DNA from 2 places in the Streptomyces sp. NPDC002676 genome. Region 1 is predicted to be linked to the other one. Evidence: predicted binding sites of a transcription regulator. Region 1 holds the regulator's gene; the other holds the start of a gene.

Region 1 (10,406 bases):
GCAGCTCCACCAGCTGCCCGGCGGGCAGTTCGCGGGCCATGCGGTGCCCCTGGCCCGCCCACAGCGCCATGCCCTGCGGGTCACCGGCCTTGGCGGCGGCCTTGCGCAGCGGCGAGGTCAGGTGGTGGATCTCGGGGTAGGCGGCGGGGGCGTAGCGGCCGTGCTCGCGCATGAACCGGTTGACCAGTCCGCGCGCCGGGCGGCCGGAGAACGCACGGGTCAACTCGGTGCGCGCGAACAGGGGGTTGGTGAGCGCCTGCTTGTGCAGGGGGCTGGCGCCGGACTCGGTGGTGGCGAGGAAGGCGGTGCCCAGCTGGGCCGCGCTCGCGCCCCCCGCGAGGGCCGCGGCGATCTGGCTGCCGCGCATGATGCCGCCGGCGGCGACGACCGGGATGCTCACGGCATCACGGACCTGGGCGATCAGGGACAAAAGTCCGAGGCCGGAGCCGTCGTTCTCCGGGATGTCCCGGTGGGTGCCCTGGTGGCCGCCGGCCTCCACGCCCTGCGCGATCACCCCGTCCGCACCGGCCCGCTCCACCGCGAGGGCCTCCTCGGCGGTGGTGGCGGTGACCAGGGTGAGGGTCCCGGCGCGGCGGAGGGAGTCGAGGGCGTCCCGGCTCGGGATGCCGAAGTGGAAGGAGACGACCGGCACCGGATTGTCGAGCAGGACGGCGAGCTTGGCGTCGTAGCCGTCGTCCCGTCCGCTGTCCGGGTCGCCCAGCTCGGTCTCGTACCAGGCGGCCTCACCGGCCAGCTGGTGGGCGTAGACCTCGACGGCGCCGGACTCGGCATACTCGGGCTGCGGCATGAACACGTTCACGCCGAAGGGGCGGCTCGTGAGCGCCCGCAGCTGCTTGATGTCCTGGTACATGCCGTCGGCGGTCTTGTACCCGGCGGCAAGGAACCCGAGACCACCGGCCTCGGAGACGGCTGCGGCGAGCTGCGGGACGGAGACACCGCCCGCCATGGGGGCCTGCACGATCGGGTGGGGGAAGAGATCGGTCAGTGCGGAGGACATGACCGCATGTTGTCACGTCCTTCGAACAAGTCCGAATCCACCCTTCCCCCTGGCACATGCCACTTCTTCTCGGCCGACCGAGTCGGGGGGCGGGTGGCGGGGTCCAAGGGGCGGAGCCCCTTGGACCCTAGGCCTCGCCAACGGTCAGCGACCGTTGAACGCGTCCTTCAGCCGCGAGAACAGCCCCTGCTGCCCCGGCTGGAACTGCCCCTGCGGACGCTCCTCACCGCGCAGCTTCGCCAGCTCGCGCAGCAGCCGCTCCTGCTCCGGATCCAGCTTGGTCGGCGTCTGCACCTCGACGTGCACGATCAGGTCACCCCGCCCGCCACCCCGCAGATGCGTGACACCACGGTTGTGCAGCGGAATCGACTGCCCGGACTGCGTACCGGGCCGGATGTCGACCTCCTCCAGCCCGTCCAGCGTCTCCAGCGGCACCTTCGTGCCGAGGGCCGCCGCCGTCATCGGGATGGTGACCGTGCAGTGCAGGTCGTCGCCGCGCCGCTGGAACATCGGGTGCGGCAGCTCGTGGATCTCGACGTAGAGGTCACCGGCGGGACCGCCGCCCGGCCCGACCTCACCCTCACCGGCGAGCTGGATCCGCGTGCCGTTGTCGACACCGGCCGGGATCTTCACCGTAAGAGTGCGGCGGGAGCGGACACGCCCGTCGCCTGCGCACTCCGGGCAAGGGTTCGGCACGACCGTGCCGAAGCCCTGGCACTGGGGGCAGGGCCGCGAGGTCATGACCTGGCCCAGGAAGGAGCGGGTGACCTGCGAGACCTCACCGCGGCCCCGGCACATGTCACACGTCTGGGCGGAGGTGCCCGGCGCCGCGCCCTCACCGCTGCAGGTGTTGCAGACGACCGCCGTGTCGACCTGGATCTCCTTGGTCGTCCCGAAGGCCGCCTCGTCCAGCTCGACGTCGATGCGGATCATCGCGTCCTGGCCGCGCCGGGTGCGCGAGCGCGGGCCGCGCTGCGACGCCGTGCCGAAGAACGCGTCCATGATGTCGGAGAAGTTGCCGAAGCCACCGGCCCCGAAGCCGCCCGCACCGGCCCCGCCCGACTGCGAGAGCGGGTCGCCGCCGAGGTCGTAGACCTGCTTCTTCTGCGGGTCCGACAACACCTCGTAAGCGGCGTTGATCTCCTTGAACCGCTCCTGGGTCTTCGGATCGGGGTTGACGTCCGGATGCAGCTCGCGCGCGAGCCTGCGGAACGCCTTCTTGATCTCATCCTGCGACGCGTCGCGGCGCACGCCGAGAACGGCGTAGTAGTCCGTGGCCACTTACGACTCCGCCAGGATCTGTCCGACGTACCGTGCCACTGCGCGTACCGCTCCCATCGTTCCCGGGTAGTCCATGCGGGTCGGTCCGACCACGCCGAGCTTGGCGACTGCCTCGCCGCCCGAACCGTAGCCGACCGACACGACGGAGGTGGAGTTGAGTCCCTCATGGGCGTTCTCGTGCCCGATGCGCACGGTCACGCCCGGATCCTTCGCCTCGCCCAGGAGCTTGAGGAGCACGACCTGCTCCTCCAGCGCCTCGAGCACCGGCCGGATCGTGAGGGGAAAGTCATGTCCGAAGCGGGTCAGATTGGCGGTTCCGCCGATCATCAGCCGCTCCTCGTTCTCCTCGACGAGCGTCTCCAGCAGTGTGGAGAGCACCATCGAGACCGTGCCGCGGTCCTCGGCCTCGAAGGCCTCGGGCAGGTCCTCGACCAGCCGCGGCACGTCCGTGAACCGGCGCCCCGCGACCCGGCTGTTCAGCCGCGCCCGCAGATCCGCCAGCGAGGACTCGCCGAACGGCGCCGGGCAGTCGACCATCCGCTGCTCGACCCGGCCGGTGTCCGTGATCAGCACGAGCATCACGCGCGCGGGAGCGAGCGAGAGCAGTTCCACGTGCCGCACGGTGGACCGGGTCAGCGACGGGTACTGCACGACGGCGACCTGCCGTGTGAGCTGCGCGAGCAGCCGCACGGTCCGCGCCACGACGTCGTCGAGATCGACGGCGCCGTCCAGGAAGTTCTGGATCGCCCGCCGCTCCGGCGCGGTCATCGGCTTGACGCCGGCGAGCTTGTCGACGAACAGCCGGTAACCCTTGTCGGTGGGGATCCGCCCCGCACTGGTGTGCGGCTGCGCGATGAACCCCTCGTCCTCCAGGGCCGCCATGTCGTTGCGCACGGTTGCCGGGGAGACGCCGAGGTTGTGCCGCTCGGTGAGCGCCTTCGAGCCCACTGGCTCCTCGGTGCCCACGTAGTCCTGGACGATGGCGCGCAGCACCTGAAGCCTGCGTTCACTCAGCATTCGCGCGCACCTCCAGCACGTCGTCCCTGGGCCCTTCGGGTCGTCCGCCTGGCACTCTTCGCACGCGAGTGCCAGCCTTCCCCGGCCCAGTGTACGGCTGTGGGGTACGCCCCGGGCAAGGCCGGTCCCCGCGCCACCGTGCCCGGTCCGTGTTCAGGATGACCGTTGTCGCTAGCGTCGCGGTATGACGGTGACTTGGGAAGAGGTGGAGTGGGAGCGGCTCGCCGCGGGGGTCGGACGGTGCCGGCTGCCCGGCTGGGACTGCACCGTGGGGCTGGTTCTGGGGGAGGGTACGGCGCTCTTGGTGGACGCCGGGTCGAGCCTGGCCGAGGGCGCGCGGGTGCGGGCGCGGGCGCAGGCGCTCGCGGGTCGCCGTGTGACCCATCTCGCTCTCACGCATCCGCACTTCGACCACGTCTTCGGCGCCGCCGCGTTCGCCGGCGGGTTCGCCGGGGCGGAGGTGTACGGGGCGGTGGGCCTGGACGCGGTGTTCACGTACGAGCGCGAGGAGCTGCGCCAGGACGCGATCCGCCACGGCCTGCCGCCGGCCGACGCGGACGAGGCCGTGGAAGCCCTGGCCCCTCCCCACCATCTGGTCTCGGGCGAGTGGACGCTGGCCCTGGGCGGCGGCAGGCAGGTACTGCTGGCCAACGTGGGCCCGGGCCATACGGCGTACGACCTGGCGGTCCTCGTACCGGGTGACCCGGAGGTGGTCTTCTGCGGCGACCTGGTCGAGGAGTCCGGTGAGCCCCAGGCGGGCCCGGACGCGATCCCGTCCCGCTGGCCCGACGCACTGGACCGCCTGCTGGCGCTGGGCGGCGAGGACGCGCTGTACGTGCCCGGTCACGGAGCGGTGGTGGACGCGGCCTTCGTACGACGGCAACGCGACGAGCTGGCGGCACGTTTCGGCGTGTCGTGAACGGGGGTCCGCTGCTTCTCCTATCGTCATCCGAATGCGCCAGTACTCCCCCGATCTCACCCCTCCGTGGAAGAAGCAGCAGCCCGCACCAGAGGTCCCGGCGGAGCCCGGCCTTGTGGTGGAGGAGCCCGGCACCGGCTTCTGCGGCGCGGTGATCCGCTGCGAGGCGGGCACAGTGACCCTGGAGGACCGCTTCGGCAAGCACCGGGTGTTCCCGCTGGAGCCGCGGGGCTTCCTGCTGGAGGGGCGGGTGGTGACGCTCGTACGGCCGTCTTCAGGTCCGGTGAGGCCCACCCGCACGGCCTCCGGCTCGGTAGCCGTCCCCGGTGCCAGGGCTCGCGTGGCCCGCGCCGGCCGCATCTATGTCGAGGGCCGGCACGACGCCGAGCTGGTCGAGAAGGTGTGGGGCGACGACCTGCGCATCGAGGGCGTGGTCGTGGAGTACCTGGAGGGCGTGGACGACCTGCCGTCGATCGTCGCCGAGTTCGCGCCGGGCCCGGATGCGCGCCTGGGCGTCCTGGTGGACCACTTGGTCCCCGGCACGAAGGAATGGCGCATCGCGGAGTCGGTGACGAGTGAGCACGCGCTGGTGGTGGGCCACCCGTACATCGACATCTGGGAGGCGGTGAAGCCGGCCTCACTGGGGATCGCCGAGTGGCCTCGCGTGCCGCGCGGGGAGGACTGGAAGACGGGGGTGTGCCGGGCGCTGGGGTGGCCGTCGGAGAACACCGGGGCGGTGTGGCAGGCGATTCTGAAGCGGGTGGGTTCCTACAGGGACCTGGAGCCGGAGTTGCTGGGACGGGTGGAGGAGTTGATCGATTTCGTCACGGGTAGCGGTGGGGCCTGACCTTCTCGTAGGTGGCGAATTCGCTGGTGTCCAGTTCGATGCCGATGGGCTCCAACCGCGTGAGGTCGCCGAACTTGGTGATCCGCTGACGCCGGTAGTCCGCGTCCTCTCCGGTGCCCACCGGCTCAGTGAGCAGTACGCACTGCGCCATGACGGGGTCGGTGATCAGGTAGGCGGGGAGCTTTGCCGCCGCATAGATCGAGCGCTTGACGCGGTAGTCCCGGTGGGCACTGGAGCCGGACACGACCTCGAGCAACATGCTGACCGCTCCGGCGGGCATCACCCCGTGATCCGGCCCGCTTCCACGCTCGGTCACCACAAGATCGGGCACGACCAGGCCGCCCGCAGGGATCATGTCGACGTATTGGTTCTGGAGCCGTCTCCACCGCTCTCGCGGAATCTGGTCCTGCACCTCCGTGACGATCAGGTTGTGCACCAGACCAGCGTTCGGCGTCATCCAGATCTCCCCCCTGAGGAACTCGGTCCTGACGCCTTCGGGAGGCTCGAACTCCTCCAGGAACTTGAGCATCCGCTGATCATTCACAGCACCACCATAGGAAGCGGTACAGGCACCGAAGTCGGGTTCACCACCGATTCACCCGCTGGAGTGATCAGTCCACCAGGTCCCGCACCACCGCATCCGCCAGCAGCCGCCCCCGCAGTGTCAGCACGGCCCGCCCCTCCTCGTACGGCCCTTCCTGGAGGAGCCTCTCCGCCAGCGCGCGCCGGGATGCCGCAAGCCCCGCCTCCTTCAGCAAGGACAGCGGCGCCCCTTCCCGCAGCCGCAGCTCCAGCAGGATCCGCTCCACCCGGCGGTCCTCGTCCGACAGCAGCTCACGCCCGGCCCCCGGCGACCGCCCCGACGCCAGCGCCGCCGCATACGCCCCCGGATGCTTGACGTTCCACCAGCGCACCCCGCCCACGTGCGAGTGCGCCCCGGGACCGGCCCCCCACCAGTCGGCCCCCCGCCAGTACAGCTCGTTGTGCAGGCAGCGGGCGGATTCGGAGGTGGCCCAGTTGGAGACCTCGTACCAGTCGAAGCCCGCCGCCGAGAGCACCTCGTCCGCGATCAGGTAGCGGTCGGCGTGGACGTCGTCGTCGGTCATCGGGACCTCGCCCCGGCGGATGCGGCGCGCCAGCTGCGTGCCCTCCTCGACGATCAGCGCGTAGGCCGAGATGTGGTCGGGGCCCGCGCCGAGGGCCGCCTCCAGCGAGGCCCGCCAGTCGTCGTCCGACTCCCCCGGCGTGCCGTAGATCAGGTCCAGGTTGACGTGCTCGAAGCCGGCCGCCCGCGCCTCCGCCACGCACGCCTCGGGGCGGCCCGGGGTGTGGGTCCGGTCGAGGATCTTCAGCACGTGCTGCTTGGCGCTCTGCATGCCGAAGGAGATGCGGTTGAAGCCGCCCTCCCGCAGGGCCGAGAGGTAGGCCGGGTCGACCGACTCCGGGTTCGCCTCCGTGGTGATCTCGGCGTCCTCCGCCAGGCCGAACTCCTCGCGGATCGCGCCCAGCATGCGTACGAGATCGTCCGCCGCCAGCAGCGTCGGTGTGCCGCCGCCGACGAACACCGTGCGGACCTGGCGGGGGTCGTCGCCGAGCACCTTGCGGGCCAGGCGGATCTCGTCGGTCAGGGTGTCCGCGTAGTTGTCGCGGGAGGCCAGCACTCCGCCCGTGCCGCGCAGCTCGGTGGCGGTGTAGGTGTTGAAGTCGCAGTAGCCGCAGCGGGTCGCGCAGTACGGGACGTGGAGGTAGAACCCGAGGGGTCGATGGGGCGCCCCGGCGAGCGCGGAGGCGGGCAGCGCGCCGTCGTCGGGGACGGGCTCGCCGTCGGGGAGTGCGGAAGGCATGTCCTCCATTGTCCCGCACCGCGACCGTTGCCCGGCTACGCCTGCTCCGCTACTCCGCCTGGAGCACCAGCAGCGCCAGGTCGTCCTCCGGCAGGCCCCCGCCGAAGTCGTGCACCAGGGTCCTGATGCGTTCCGCGATCAGGTCGGCGCTCAGGCCCGCGCAGCCGGACAGGGCGCGTGCGAGCCCGTCGCCGTCGTCGAACTGGCGGGGCCCGGAGCGGCGCTCGGTGACCCCGTCGGTGACGCACAGCAGGCTGTCGCCGGGCCGCAGTTCGAGGGTCTCGCTGGTGTAGGTCTCGTCCTCGACCACACCGAGCAGCGTCTGCGGCCGGGCGGCGGTGCGCACCGTCCCGTCGGGGCTCAGCACCAGCGGCAGCGGGTGGCCGGCGGAGGCGAGGGTGCAGCGGACCCCGCCGTCGTCCAGGGGGGCCAGCTCGCCGTAGAGGAGGGACAGGAAGCGGGTCTGCGGGCCGTCCCCGGGGGGCACCGCCCGGCCGCCGGCGGCGACGAGGGCGCGCGCGGCGGCGTCGGCGGCCTCGGTGGCGTCGTCCAGGAGGAGCTGGTTCAGCCGGTCGAGCACGTCGGCGACCCCGTAGCCCTCGCGGGCCAGCAACCGCAGCCAGGGCCGGGCCAGCCCGATGACGACGGCGGCCTCGGGGCCCTTGCCCTGTACGTCGCCGACGGCGAAGCACCAGCGGCCGTCGCCCGCCGGGAACAGGTCGTAGAAGTCGCCGCTGGGGCCGCCCTTGTCGCAGGGCTCGTAGACGAGCGCGCTGCGCACCCCGGGGATCTCGGCGACCGCGCCGGGCAGCAGGCCGCGCTGCAGGACGGCGCTGATGGTGGCCTGGCGGGCGTACTGGCGGGCCGCGCCGATGGCGAGCGCGACCCGGCGGCTGAGGTCCTCCACCAGCCCGGTGATCTCGTCGGGGAAGCGCAGCAGCCCGCACCGGCCGATGACCAGCGTGCCCAGCGGCCGGCCGCCGGCGATCAGCCGGTACGCGAGCGCGCTGCCGTCGGCGCCCTGCGGGCCGAGCGCGTCGCCGGGCCAGGGGTACGGCTCCGGGCCCGAGCGCAGCCCGTCGCGCGGGCACGGCGGCTCCTTCTCCAGGGCGCGGCGCAGCTCCTCGATGCGGGACTCGCTGGCGTGCCAGACCCGGGCGGGGCCGTCCGGGCCGGCGACGCCGCGCACGGACGCCTCGTCCTCCAGCCACACCGCGCACCAGTCGGCGAGCCGGGGCACGAGCAGCTGGCCGGTGAGGGCCGCGACCAGGTTCTCGTCCAGCTGTCCGGCGAGCAGGTCGGAGGCCTCGGCGAGGAAGGACAGCGCGCCGCGGCCGAGCCAGTCCCGGTCGCTGCCGGGGCGCTGCGGCTGCGGGGCGAGGTCCTCGGCGACCGCCAGGCTCTGCTCCGGGGCGGGGCCGTCCGGGCCGGCGACGCCGCCCGGGGGCAGCCGGGCCCACACCGTCTTCGCGCCGGTGCGGTAGGTGACGCCCCAGGACTCGGCGAGGGTGGCGACCAGGCGCAGGCCGCGCCCGAACTCGGGGGTGTCGCAGGGCACCTCGCCGCCGGCCGGGTCGCGCGGGGCGCGGGAGGGGTGCAGGTCGCCGACCTCGACGACGAACGCGCCGGTGTCCTCCAGGCTCCAGGCGACCTCCACCTCGGTGCCGGCGTGGACGACGGCGTTGGTGACGAGTTCGCTGACGACGGCCATGGCGTCGTCGACGAGCCGGGTCCCGCCCTCGGCGCCGAGGAGCCCGCGGTCGGCCCACTCGGCGAAGGCGGCACGCACGAGCGCACGGGCGGCACCCGGCGCGAGGGGGCTTCCGGGCAGGCCGGCACGCCCGCTCCCCCCACTGGCGCGGTCCTCGGTCTCCCGCTGCGTCGGTATGGCCGCCATGTCCATGCGGCCAGCGTGACAGACAGGGGGCGCGTATAAGCGGGGAGTTACCAAACCGGCCAGCGAAGGACGAGAACTGTGCTACGGGAGTGATCCCAGACGGACACTTTCGAGCGAGGTTGGACCGAAGCCAGCCAAAGGGGCGCGGAACTGTGCCTGATATGCGGCTCCGCCGCGTGGGGCGCGAGCAGCCGCCGACAGCCCGCAGCCGCCGACGGCCCCCGCGCCTCCTGTGAGACCGCGCTACGACAGGGTCTAGGACTCCCTCGTCCCCGCGTACATCTCGTCGATCAGATCCTTGTACTCCCGCTCCACCACCGGCCGCTTCAGCTTCAGGCTCGGCGTGATCTCGCCGTGCTCGACGTCGAGGTCCCGCGGCAGCAGCCGGAACTTCTTGATCGTCTGCCAGCGCTGCAGCCCCTCGTTGAGCTGCTTGACGTATCCGTCGACCATCTCGACCGTCTGCTGAGCGGCCACGACCTCGGCGTACGGCTTGCCGTCCAGGCCGTTCTCCTTGGCCCACTGGAGGATGGCGATCTCGTCGAGGGCGACGAGCGCGGTGCAGTAGTTCCGGTCGGCGCCGTGCACCAGGATGTTGGAGACGTACGGGCACACCGCCTTGAACTGGCCCTCGACCTCGGCGGGGGCGACGTACTTGCCGCCGGAGGTCTTGATGAGGTCCTTCTTGCGGTCGGTGATGCGCAGGTAGCCGTCGGGCGAGAGTTCGCCGATGTCGCCGGTGTGGAACCAGCCGTCGGACTCCAGCACCTCGGCGGTCTTCTCGGGCTGCTGGTGGTAGCCCTCCATGATGCCGGGGCCGCGCAGCAGGATCTCGCCGTCGTCGGCGATGCGGACCTCGGTGCCGGGCAGCGGCTTGCCGACCGTGCCGGTGCGGTAGGCCTCGCCGGGGTTGACGAAGGAGGCCGCGGAGGTCTCGGTGAGGCCGTAGCCCTCCAGGATGTGGATGCCGGCGCCGGCGAAGAAGTAGCCGATCTCCGGGGAGAGCGCTGAGGCGCCGGAGACGCAGGCGCGCAGCCGGCCACCGAAGGCCTCCCGGAGCTTGGAGTAGACGAGGGCGTCGGCGACCTTGTGCTTGGCGCCGAGGCCGAACGGCACGGAGGAGGTGCCGGTGCGCCGGAAGTTGTCCTGGCTCACCTTGGCGTACTCGCGGGCGACCTCGGCGGCCCACTGGAAGATCTTGAACTTGGCCCCGCCGCCCGCACGGGCCTTGGCGGCGACACCGTTGTAGACCTTCTCGAAGATGCGCGGCACGGCCGCCATGTACGTCGGCTGGACCACCGGAAGGTTCTCGATGATCTTGTCGGCGCGGCCGTCGACGGCGGTGACGTGCCCGACCTCGATCTGCCCGGAGGTGAGCACCTTGCCGAAGACGTGCGCGAGCGGCAGCCACAGGTACTGCACGTCCTCGCCGCTGATCAGCCCGGTCGCGGCGATCGCCTTCGCCATGTACGCCCAGTTGTCGTGCGGCAGGCGCACGCCCTTGGGGCGGCCGGTGGTGCCGGAGGTGTAGATGAGGGTGGCGAGCTGCTCGCGGGTGAGCGCGCCGACCCGTTCCTTGATCA
Region 2 (10,406 bases), on a different contig from region 1:
ACCACCGACACCGCACTGGACTCCCTGGGCGAGCTGACGAAGCTGGGCCAGAGCCTGAAGCACCTGACGGCCGACGCGGTGACGACGGTGATGATGCCGGTGGTGACCGCGCCCTCCGACCCCAACCGCGTGGTGGCGCGGCAGCCCGCGGCGGACGACCTGTGGGCCTCGCTGCGCGGCTGATCGGCAGACTGACCGGCCGCCGGAAAAAAATCTCGGAAGATTTCCCGGGACCGTGTCGATCCGGGTGTCTCCCGTTCGACGCATGGGTGAGCGGCGGGGAACGGCCCCGCCGCCGCGACCGAAGGAGTCACCATGCCGCGCTACATGTCGATCGTGCACATCGACGAGTCCTCCGCCCCCGCCGATGGCCCCAGCGAGGAGCTGATGCGGCGGATGGGCGAGCTGATCGAGGAGATCACCAAGGCCGGCGTCATGCTCGACACCGCCGGGCTGACCCCCTCCGCCCAGGGCACCACGGTGCACTGGAAGGGCGGGCAGATCTCCGTCATCGACGGCCCGTTCACCGAGTCCAAGGAGGTCATCGGCGGCTACGCGATCATGCAGTGCAAGGACAAGGCCGAGGCCCTGGAGTGGACCAAGCGCTTCCTGAAGGTCCACGAGGACTACTGGAACGTCTCGTGCGAGGTGCGGGAGATCGCCGAAGCCTGATCCCGCGTTGGCCCCAGTAGCCGTTCGGGGTGTTGCATGGTGGGCTGTGGAACCGCAGCCCACCGCAGCACGCCCGACCGAGGCGCCGCACACGAGTGAGACAGCGCACGCGGCCGAGACGGCGCACGCGGCCGAGACGGCGCACGCGATCGAGACCGTCTTCCGCCTGGAGTCGCCCCGGGTGATCGCCGGGGTCGCCCGGATCGTCCGGGACGTCGGCATCGCCGAGGAACTGGCGCAGGACGCCCTGGTCGCGGCCCTGGAGCAGTGGCCCCGGGACGGTGTGCCCGACAACCCGGGCGCCTGGCTCATGGCCACCGCCCGCCGCCGCGCCGTCGACCTGGTCCGGCGCAAGGAGACGTACGCCCGCAAGCTCGCCGAGATCGGCCGGGACCTGGAGACCACGGCCCCGCCGGAGGAGCCCGCCGACCCCGACGACATCGACGACGACCTGCTCCGCCTGGTCTTCACCACCTGCCACCCGGTGCTGTCCGCCGAGGCCCGCACCGCGCTCACCCTGCGCCTGCTCGGCGGCCTGACGACGGCCGAGATCGCCCGTGCCTACCTCGTCCCGGAGCCGACGATCGCCCAGCGCATCGTCCGCGCCAAGCGCACCCTGGCCACGAAGAACATCGCCTTCGAGGTGCCGTACGGCCCCGACCGCGAGGCCCGCCTCGGGTCCGTGCTGGACGTCATCTACCTGATCTTCAACGAGGGTTATGCGGCCACCGCGGGCGACGACTGGCTGCGCCCCGGCCTGTGCGAGGACGCGCTGCGGCTGGCGCGCGTGCTGGCCGCCCTGATGCCCAAGGAGCCCGAGGTGCACGCTCTGGCCTCGCTCCTGGAGTTCCAGGCCTCCCGCGCCGCCGCCCGCACCGGCCCCGGCGGCCATCCGGTGCTGCTCAGGGACCAGAACCGGCGCCGCTGGAACCGCCTGCTCATCGCCCGCGGCATCCGCGCCCTGGGCCGCGCCGACGCCACGGCCACCGGCGCTCCCGGTCCCTACGCCCTCCAGGCCGCCATCGCCGCCTGCCACGCCCACGCCCACACCTACGCGGACACCGACTGGCAGGCCATCGCCGCCCTGTACGGCCTGCTGGCGGCCCGGTCGCCGTCCCCGGTGGTCGAGCTGAACCGCGCGGTCGCCGTGTCGATGGCCGAGGGCCCGGCCGCGGGACTGAGGCTGGTGGACGCCCTGACCGGCGAACCCGCCCTGCGCGGCTACCACTTGCTGCCCAGCGTCCGCGGCGATCTGCTGGCCCGCCTCGGGCGCACCGCCGAGGCCCGCGAGGAGTTCGTCCGCGCGGCCGGGCTCGCCCGCAACGAGAAGGAGCGGGAACTGCTGCTGGGCAGGGCCGCGGAGTGCGGCCCGTGAGCGGATGGGCTCAGCAGGCGGGGGCGCCGATCAGCATGGTCGGCGCGCCCGCCACGCGGGTGAGGAACACGGTGGCCGCGTTCGGCCCCTGCGGCTTGACCTTCCGGCGCAGTTCCTCCGGCTCGACCGCCGACCCGCGCTTCTTCACGGTCAGCGTGCCGACCTGCCGCTCCCGCAGCAGCGCCTTCAGCTTCTTGACGTTGAAGGGGAGTTGGTCGGTGATCTCGTAGGCGGTGGCGTACGGCGTGGGCCGCAGCTCATCGGCGGTGACGTAGGCGATCGTCGCGTCGACGAGCCCGCCGCCGACCTCCTCGGCCACGTCCGCGACCAGATGGGCCCGGATCACGGCGCCGTCCGGCTCGTACAGATACCGGCCCACCGGCCGCACCCCGGGATCGGGCAGTTTCTTGCCGGGCAGCGTGCGCGGGCCGGGCAGCAGCGTGGCGCGGATGAGGCCCGGCTCGGTCCCGAACCACAGCACGGCCTCCTTCACATCGCCGCCGTCGGAGATCCACTCGGCCTCGGCCTCGGCGGGGATCGCCTCGTGCGGGATGCCGGGGGCGATCTTCAGGGCGGCGCGGGGCGCCTGGAGGGCCGCGGCTACCGCCCAGGACAGCGGCGGCGAGTAGGCCTCGGGGTCGAAGATCCGCCCGCGACCTCCGCGCCGGGCCGGATCCACGAACACGGCGTCGAAACCGGCCGTGTCCACCTCCGTGACGTCCGCCTCCCGCACCTCGATCAGCTCGGCGAGCCCCAGCTCCGCGGCGTTCGCCCGCGCCACGGCGGCCGTCAGCGGATCCCGGTCCACGGCCAGCACCCGGATTCCGGCCCGCGCCAGCGCGATGGCGTCACCGCCGATCCCGCAACAGAGGTCGGCGACCGAGCCGATACCCAGCTCCTTCATCCGCCCCGCCCGGTACGTGGCCACGCTCGTCCGGGTCGACTGCTCGACCCCGTTCGGCGTGAAGAACATCCGCTCCGCGTCCGCCGCCCCGAACTTCGCCGCCGCCCGCTGCCGCAGCCGGGCCTGGCCGAGCGCCGCCGACACCAGCTCCGCGGGGTGTTCGCGGCGCAGCCGGGTGGCGACGGCCAGCTCCTGCGCGGGATCGGTGCCGCGCACCTCGTCGAGGAGGGCGCGGCCTTCGGGGGTGAGGAGGAGAGCGAGGTCGTTCACCGGGTCATTGTGGGCCAGTCGGTGGACCGTGCGCCTCCGGTGGCGGTGTCGGCCCGGATCCGGGGACGGGGCCTGGGAGGATCCGGCACCATGCGAGCAGTCGTACAAAACGATAAAAATCGGTTGCCCTTGCGCACACTGATCCTCCGCTGCGGCACCGCGGCGCTGGTGTCCGCCGCCGTCGTCTCCGGCTGCGCCGCCCCCAGCTCCGACGCCGTCGCCCACCCCGCCCCCGGCCAGCAGCCCGTCCAGGGCGGCCCCGCCCGCGCCCTGGACTCCTACGCCGACCATCTCGCCGCCGAGCACGCCCGGGTGGCCGCCGCCGCCCGGCACTGGGGCCTGGCCCGCACCCCCTTGTCCCCGCCGGCCCCGCCCGCCAGGAAGCCGAGGATCACCGCACGCGCCGGCTTCGAGGTCACCGGGCAGGAGGAGGAGAACCTCCCCCCGGTCTTCACGACGATCCCCACCAAGCAGAGGGTCGTCTTCCTCACCATCGACGACGGCGCCGAGAAGGACCCCGCCTTCCTGCGCATGATGAGCGAGCTGAAGATCCCCTACACGGCCTTCCTCAGCAACTACCTGGTCAAGGACGACTACGGCTACTTCCGCAAGATGCAGTCCGAGGGTCACACCCTGAACAACCACACCATGACCCACCCCTACATGCCCGGCCTGTCCTACGAGCAGCAGAAGGACCAGATCTGCGGCATGCAGGCGGTCATGAAGAGGCAGTACGGCAAGGCCCCCACCGTCTTCCGCCCGCCGTACGGCAACTACAACGGCGACACTCTGCGCGCGGCCAAGGCCTGCGGGATCAAGTACGCGCCGATCTGGGACGAAGAGGTCTTCGTGGACCACTGGGAGTACCGCGAGTGGGACCGCAGCCTGCACCCCGGCGACATCGTGCTCACCCACTTCCGCGGCCGGGACGACTGGAACGGCACGATGATCGACGACATGCGCCGCTTCCTGAACAAGGTCACCGCCGAGGGGTACGCCGTGGCCCGCCTGGAGGACTACCTGTGAGGCGCGGAGGAAACCGGCGGGGCCTGGCGGCCGTCCTCGCCTCGGCCCTCCTCCTCACCGGCTGCGCCCAGTCCGTCGACCCCATCGAACGGCTCGGCAAGAAGGCGGCCCAGCGGGTACGGCAGCACACCTCCGCCGACCAGCCCTACCGCCACTGGGGCCTGGCGGCACCCCTGTCCCACCCGGCGCACCCCGCCAGGCGCCTGTCCGCCCGCACCCTCGGGGCGAAGGGCTCCGCCCTCCCGCCCGTGCTGGACCGCGTCCCCACTCACGACAAGGTCGTCTTCCTCACCTACGACGACGGCGCCGAGAAGGACCCCCGCTTCGCCGACATGGTCCGCGAACTCCGGCTCCCTGTCAGCATGTTCCTGGCCGGCGCCACGACCGGCCCGGTCCGCGCGCACACCGCCCGGCTGCGCTCGGCCGGCGCCGCCATCGAGAACCACACCCACGACCACCGCGCCCTGCCCGGACTGCCCTACGCCGACCAGCGCGCCGAGATCTGCGCCCAGCAGGACAGACTCCGCACCGGCCTGGGCCTCCACCCCCGCCTCCTGCGCCCGCCCTACGGCAACTACGACCCCACCACCCTGCGCGCGGCAGCGTCCTGTGGCATCTCCGCGGTCGTCCTGTGGCGAGCCACCATGGGTGCCCACACCCTGACCTTCACCCACGGCCCCCGCACCCTCCGCCCCGGCGACATCGTGGCCCTGAACCCGGACGGCACGAGGGGGCGGGCCCTGCGCGAGCGAACGACCCGCTTGCTGAGGCGGGCGCAGGAGAGGGGGCTGACGGTGGGGCGCCTGGAGGACTACCTGTAAATCGGCAGCGGGGTCCGGGGAAACAGGGCCGACGCGCCGTGCGTATTGGCACTCCGCTTGACCGAGTGCTAATCCCGGTCATAGTCTCGGCTCTGGCACTCCCCACTGGAGAGTGCCAACAAAGCGACGGGCAGGTCCGGCACCCGCGACGACGGATCCACCTGGTCGCCACCTCAGACAGTTAACCCCGTGAGATCTCCGAAGGGGGAGGTCGGATCGTGACGACCGCCAGCTCCAAGGTTGCCATCAAGCCGCTCGAGGACCGCATCGTGGTCCAGCCGCTGGACGCCGAGCAGACCACGGCCTCTGGCCTGGTCATCCCGGACACCGCGAAGGAGAAGCCCCAGGAGGGCGTCGTCCTGGCCGTGGGCCCGGGCCGCTTCGAGAACGGCGAGCGCCTTCCGCTCGACGTCAAGACCGGCGACATCGTGCTGTACAGCAAGTACGGCGGCACCGAGGTGAAGTACAACGGCGAGGAGTACCTCGTCCTCTCGGCTCGCGACGTGCTCGCGATCATCGAGAAGTAAACCTCGGCAACACTTGCCTTGAGCTGCGCCCCTGGCCCCCGCGACCGATAAGTAGCCGGGCGCCCGGGGCGCAGCTTTTTTCACCCACAGATTTCCGAGAGGGCTTCCGCTGTCATGGCGAAGATTCTGAAGTTCGACGAGGACGCCCGTCGCGCCCTTGAGCGCGGCGTCAACAAGCTTGCCGACACGGTGAAGGTGACGATCGGTCCCAAGGGCCGCAACGTCGTGATCGACAAGAAGTTCGGTGCCCCCACCATCACCAACGACGGTGTCACGATCGCCCGCGAGGTGGAGATCGAGGACCCGTACGAGAACCTCGGCGCGCAGCTGGTGAAGGAGGTGGCGACCAAGACCAACGACATCGCGGGTGACGGCACCACCACCGCCACCGTCCTCGCCCAGGCGCTCGTCCGCGAGGGCCTGAAGAACGTCGCCGCCGGCGCCTCCCCGGCCGCCCTGAAGAAGGGCATCGACGCGGCCGTCGCCGCGATCTCCGAGGACCTGCTGGCCACCGCGCGCCCGATCGAGGAGAAGTCCGACATCGCCGCCGTCGCCGCGCTGTCCGCCCAGGACCAGCAGGTCGGCGAGCTGATCGCCGAGGCGATGGACAAGGTCGGCAAGGACGGTGTCATCACCGTCGAGGAGTCCAACACCTTCGGTCTGGAGCTGGACTTCACCGAGGGCATGGCCTTCGACAAGGGCTACCTGTCGCCGTACTTCGTGACGGACCAGGAGCGCATGGAGGCCGTCCTCGAGGACCCCTTCATCCTCATCAACCAGGGCAAGATCGGCTCGATCGCCGACCTGCTGCCGCTGCTGGAGAAGGTCATCCAGGCCGGTTCCTCCCGGCCGCTGCTGATCATCGCCGAGGACGTCGAGGGCGAGGCCCTGTCGACCCTGGTCGTGAACAAGATCCGCGGCACCTTCAACGCCGTCGCCGTCAAGGCCCCGGGCTTCGGTGACCGCCGCAAGGCGATGCTGCAGGACATGGCGATCCTCACCGGCGCCACCGTCATCTCCGAGGAGGTCGGCCTCAAGCTCGACCAGGTCGGCGTCGACGTGCTCGGTTCCGCCCGCCGCGTCACCGTCACCAAGGACGACACCACGATCGTCGAGGGTGCCGGCAAGTCCGAGGATGTGCACGGCCGCGTCGCGCAGATCAAGGCCGAGATCGAGAACACCGACTCCGACTGGGACCGCGAGAAGCTCCAGGAGCGCCTCGCGAAGCTGGCCGGCGGCGTGTGCGTGATCAAGGTCGGCGCCGCCACCGAGGTGGAGCTGAAGGAGAAGAAGCACCGTCTGGAGGACGCCATCTCCGCGACCCGCGCCGCGGTCGAGGAGGGCATCGTCTCCGGTGGTGGCTCCGCTCTGGTCCACGCCTCCAAGGTCCTGGAGGGCAACCTCGACAAGTCCGGCGACGAGGCCACCGGTGTCGCCGTGGTCCGCAACGCCGTGGTCGAGCCGCTGCGCTGGATCGCGGAGAACGCGGGCCTCGAGGGCTACGTCATCGTCCACAAGGTCAAGGACCTGGAGAAGGGCAACGGCTACAACGCCGCCACCGGCGAGTACGGCGACCTGGTCAAGGCCGGCGTCATCGACCCGGTGAAGGTCACCCGTTCCGCCCTGGAGAACGCCGCCTCCATCGCCTCCCTGCTGCTCACGACCGAGACCCTGGTCGTCGAGAAGAAGGAAGAGGAGCCGGCCGAGGCGGGTCACGGCCACGGCCACGGCCACGCCCACTGAGCCACGCCGCTCTCGAGCGAAGGCCCGGCACCCAGGAAGGGGGCCGGGCCTTCGCCCTGTACTGCTCTAAAACTGCTGTACTGCGCTACTGCTCCAGCGCGTCGAGCGCGCCCAGCTGTTGCATCAGGCCCAGCTGGTCGTACTGCCACCACGTCTCGGCGATCTTGCCGTTCTCCGCGAACCGGAACAGGGTCAGCCCGGTCATGGAGACCTGCCTGCCGGTGGGCGCGATCCCCAGGAAGTCGCCCTTGTGCGTGGCGTTCCAGGCCCACCGGGCGCAGGCCTGGTTGCCCTGGGCGAGCACGCCCTCGATCGTGAACGCGAAATCGAAACCGCCGCGCCACATCCGGTACTCGCTGCGGGCGTTGTCCAGCCCGATGGTGTCCTGCGGGTTCGCCGGGTCGTGGCTGTGGATGTCCTCGTCCAGCAGGTCGTTCAGCGGGGGCAGCTCGCCCGCGACCGCGATCGCGTCGAAGAACCTGCGCACGGTGTCCTCGGCCAGCCGGTCGTCGCGTACGACGTCCAGGTCGGTGAACGTCGGCATCTCGTCGCACAGCGCGACCAGTTCCCGGAAGATCCGGTCGGTCTCCGGGAGGTTCGAGTTCCGCATCGCCTCCTCGTACGAGGGGAACTCCACCACTTCGACGATGTGCGACGCGTCCGAGCGGTCCTTGCCGACCACCGCGTGCGTCGCCGTGCGCTTCCCCTTGGTCTGCGCGACCCAGTCGTCCATGAGCCGGTTCATCTCGTCCAGCCGGCTGGTCTTGCACTCGATGAGCTGTACGAAGGTCATTCGACGCCGCCTTCCGGCCCCCCTGCCCCCGTTCCGTCACGCCCATTTTCGCACCGGAGCGACGGCGTCACCCGCCCGCCGGCCGCTACTGCGGCCCGTACTTGCGCCCCGTCTTCGACGAGATCCCGCCGAGCAGCGACCTCGGGGTCACCTTCACCAGGCCCATCAGTGCCTTGTAGCGGGGGTCCGGGATGGACAGCGACTTGCCGCGCGCGAGGTCGGCCAGCGCCGCCGTGACTACGTTGTCCGCGTCCAGCCACATCCAGCCGGGGATGTTGTCCGTGCCCATCCCGGCCCGCTGGTGGAACTCGGTGCGCACGAAACCGGGGCAGAGCGCCATCAGCCGCACCCCCGTGCCGGCGAGGTCCTTCGCCGCGCCCTGCGTGAACTGCACGACCCACGCCTTGGAGGCGCCGTACGTCCCCCGGGGCACGAAGGCGGCCACCGAGGCCACGTTCACCACTCCGCCGCGACCGCGCTCGCGCATCGCCTCGGCCGCCGCCGAGGTCAGCCTCAGCACTGCCTCGCAGTGCACCTTGAGCATCTTCAGCTCGTCCGCCATCGACACGTCGAGATAGCGGCCCTTGTTGCCGAACCCGGCGTTGTTGACCAGCAGATCGACCGGGTTGCGGCGGTCGCCGACCCGCTCCGCCACCGCCTCGATGCCCTTGTCCTCGGACAGGTCGGCGGTCAGCACCTCCGCCTCGATGCCGTGCCGGTCGTGCAGCTCGGTCGCCTGCTCGCGCAGCCGTTTGGTGTCCCGGGCCACCAGGACGAGGTCATGTCCGTCAGCCGCCAGCCGCCGCGCGAACGCGGCACCGATCCCCGCGGTCGATCCCGTAATCAGAGCCGTTGTCATGGCCCAAGGGTAGTGACCCGGACCGACAGAGTCCGCTGTCCGCCGGGCCTGTCCCGAAGACCGGACTGACGGGCGATCAGCCCCCGTACTTATCCACGTACTTGCGGGCCGCGGCCAGCGTCTCCGGGTGCAGCGCCTCGCCGGCCACGAGCAGCTGCGGCAGCAGTTCCCGCTCGGTGGTGACCGCGCGGAACTCCATCGCCGTCGTCACCGAATGGTCCGGCCGGTGCACGATCTCGATCTGGTCGCCCGCCCGTATGGAGCCCGGTTCGATCACCCGCAGGTAGGCACCCGTTGCGCCCTTCAGGGTGAACCTCTTCACCCAGCCCTGTTCGCCCAGGTGGCCCTGGAACGTGCGGCACGGCACACGCCCCGAGGTCACCTCCAGAACCACCTCGGAACCGATCCGCCAGCGCTCGCCGATCAGTGCCCCGGAGACGTCGAGTCCCTCCGTCGTGAGGTTCTCGCCGAAGCAGCCGTTGGCCAACGACCGGCCCAACTCGCGCTCCCAGTCGTCGAGGTCCTCGCGCGCGAAGGCGTACACGGCCTGGTCGTCCCCGCCGTGGTGCCGCAGGTCGCACACCGCGTCCCCGGCGACTCCGCTCGCCCCCACGCCCTTGGGTCCGGGGGCCGCCACCCGCACCGGACCGTCGACGGGCTGCTTGTCGATGCCCGTCAGGCCGTCCGGCTGGTCCGTGTACGGCACCGGACGGGGGCGGCCGAGATTGACAGAGAGAAGCTTCATGTACGCACGGTACGGGATCACCCCTCAAAGCATCGACGCATTATTGGGCGCCGCACCCAAGGTTGCCTTATGATTCAAGGGTGATCGAGGCCCGTCATCTCCGCGTCCTGCGCGCCGTCGCCACCACCGGCTCCTTCTCGGCGGCGGGGCGTGAACTGGGCTGCACCCAGCCCGCCGTCAGCCAGCAGATGAAGGCCCTGGAGGCCTCGGTCGGCACCCCGCTGCTGGTCCGCAGCGGCCGGGAGATGCGCCTCACCCAGGCCGGCGAGGCCCTCGTCCGGCACGCCTCCGGCATCCTCGCCGGGCTCACCGCCGCAGAGGAGGAGGTCGCCGCGATCGCGGGCCTCAGGGCCGGGCGGGTCCGGCTGGTCTCCTTCCCGAGCGGCAGCTCCACGCTGGTCCCCACCGCCCTGGCCGCCCTGCGCGCCGCCCACCCCGGCACCCGTGTCTCGCTGGAGGAGGCCGAGCCCCCGAGGTCCGTCGAACTGCTGCGCGGCGGCGACTGCGACGTGGCGCTGGCCTTCCGCTACGAGGGTGCAGCTCTCGTCGAGGACTATGACGACCTCGTCGTACGGCCCCTGCTGACGGACCGTCTGGTCGCCCTGGTGCCCGAACGGCACCGGCTCTCGCACGCGGAGTCCGTCGCCATAGGCGAACTGGCCGAGGAGCCC

The links. The regulator HrcA, encoded in region 1, represses chaperone genes, less so after heat shock. The targets are predictions, from matches to a motif close to TTNGCACTCNGNNNNNCNGAGTGCNAA.
Region 2: a site for HrcA is predicted at 5,114-5,140, ahead of groES (co-chaperone GroES). Genes of this name have one in related genera too.

What each region holds. Positions count from the first base shown of each region.
Region 1 is NZ_JBSFVT010000001.1:523,979-534,384, reverse strand. It holds gene ACWD3E_RS02375 (nitronate monooxygenase) at 1-1,018, opposite strand, end outside; gene dnaJ (molecular chaperone DnaJ) at 1,163-2,299, opposite strand; gene hrcA (heat-inducible transcriptional repressor HrcA) at 2,300-3,316, opposite strand; gene ACWD3E_RS02360 (MBL fold metallo-hydrolase) at 3,501-4,235, shown strand; gene ACWD3E_RS02355 (DUF3097 domain-containing protein) at 4,270-5,082, shown strand; gene ACWD3E_RS02350 (Uma2 family endonuclease) at 5,060-5,611, opposite strand; gene hemW (radical SAM family heme chaperone HemW) at 5,694-6,926, opposite strand; gene ACWD3E_RS02340 (SpoIIE family protein phosphatase) at 6,976-8,823, opposite strand; gene ACWD3E_RS02335 (AMP-dependent synthetase/ligase) at 9,079-10,406, opposite strand, start outside.
Region 2 is NZ_JBSFVT010000008.1:318,092-328,497, reverse strand. It holds gene ACWD3E_RS24300 (LCP family protein) at 1-183, shown strand, start outside; gene ACWD3E_RS24295 (YciI family protein) at 316-672, shown strand; gene ACWD3E_RS24290 (RNA polymerase sigma factor) at 821-2,047, shown strand; gene ACWD3E_RS24285 (class I SAM-dependent methyltransferase) at 2,058-3,221, opposite strand; gene ACWD3E_RS24280 (polysaccharide deacetylase family protein) at 3,312-4,247, shown strand; gene ACWD3E_RS24275 (polysaccharide deacetylase family protein) at 4,244-5,068, shown strand; gene groES (co-chaperone GroES) at 5,287-5,595, shown strand; gene groL (chaperonin GroEL) at 5,710-7,338, shown strand; gene ACWD3E_RS24260 (ester cyclase) at 7,424-8,131, opposite strand; gene ACWD3E_RS24255 (SDR family NAD(P)-dependent oxidoreductase) at 8,217-8,990, opposite strand; gene ACWD3E_RS24250 (MOSC domain-containing protein) at 9,067-9,735, opposite strand; gene ACWD3E_RS24245 (LysR family transcriptional regulator) at 9,816-10,406, shown strand, end outside.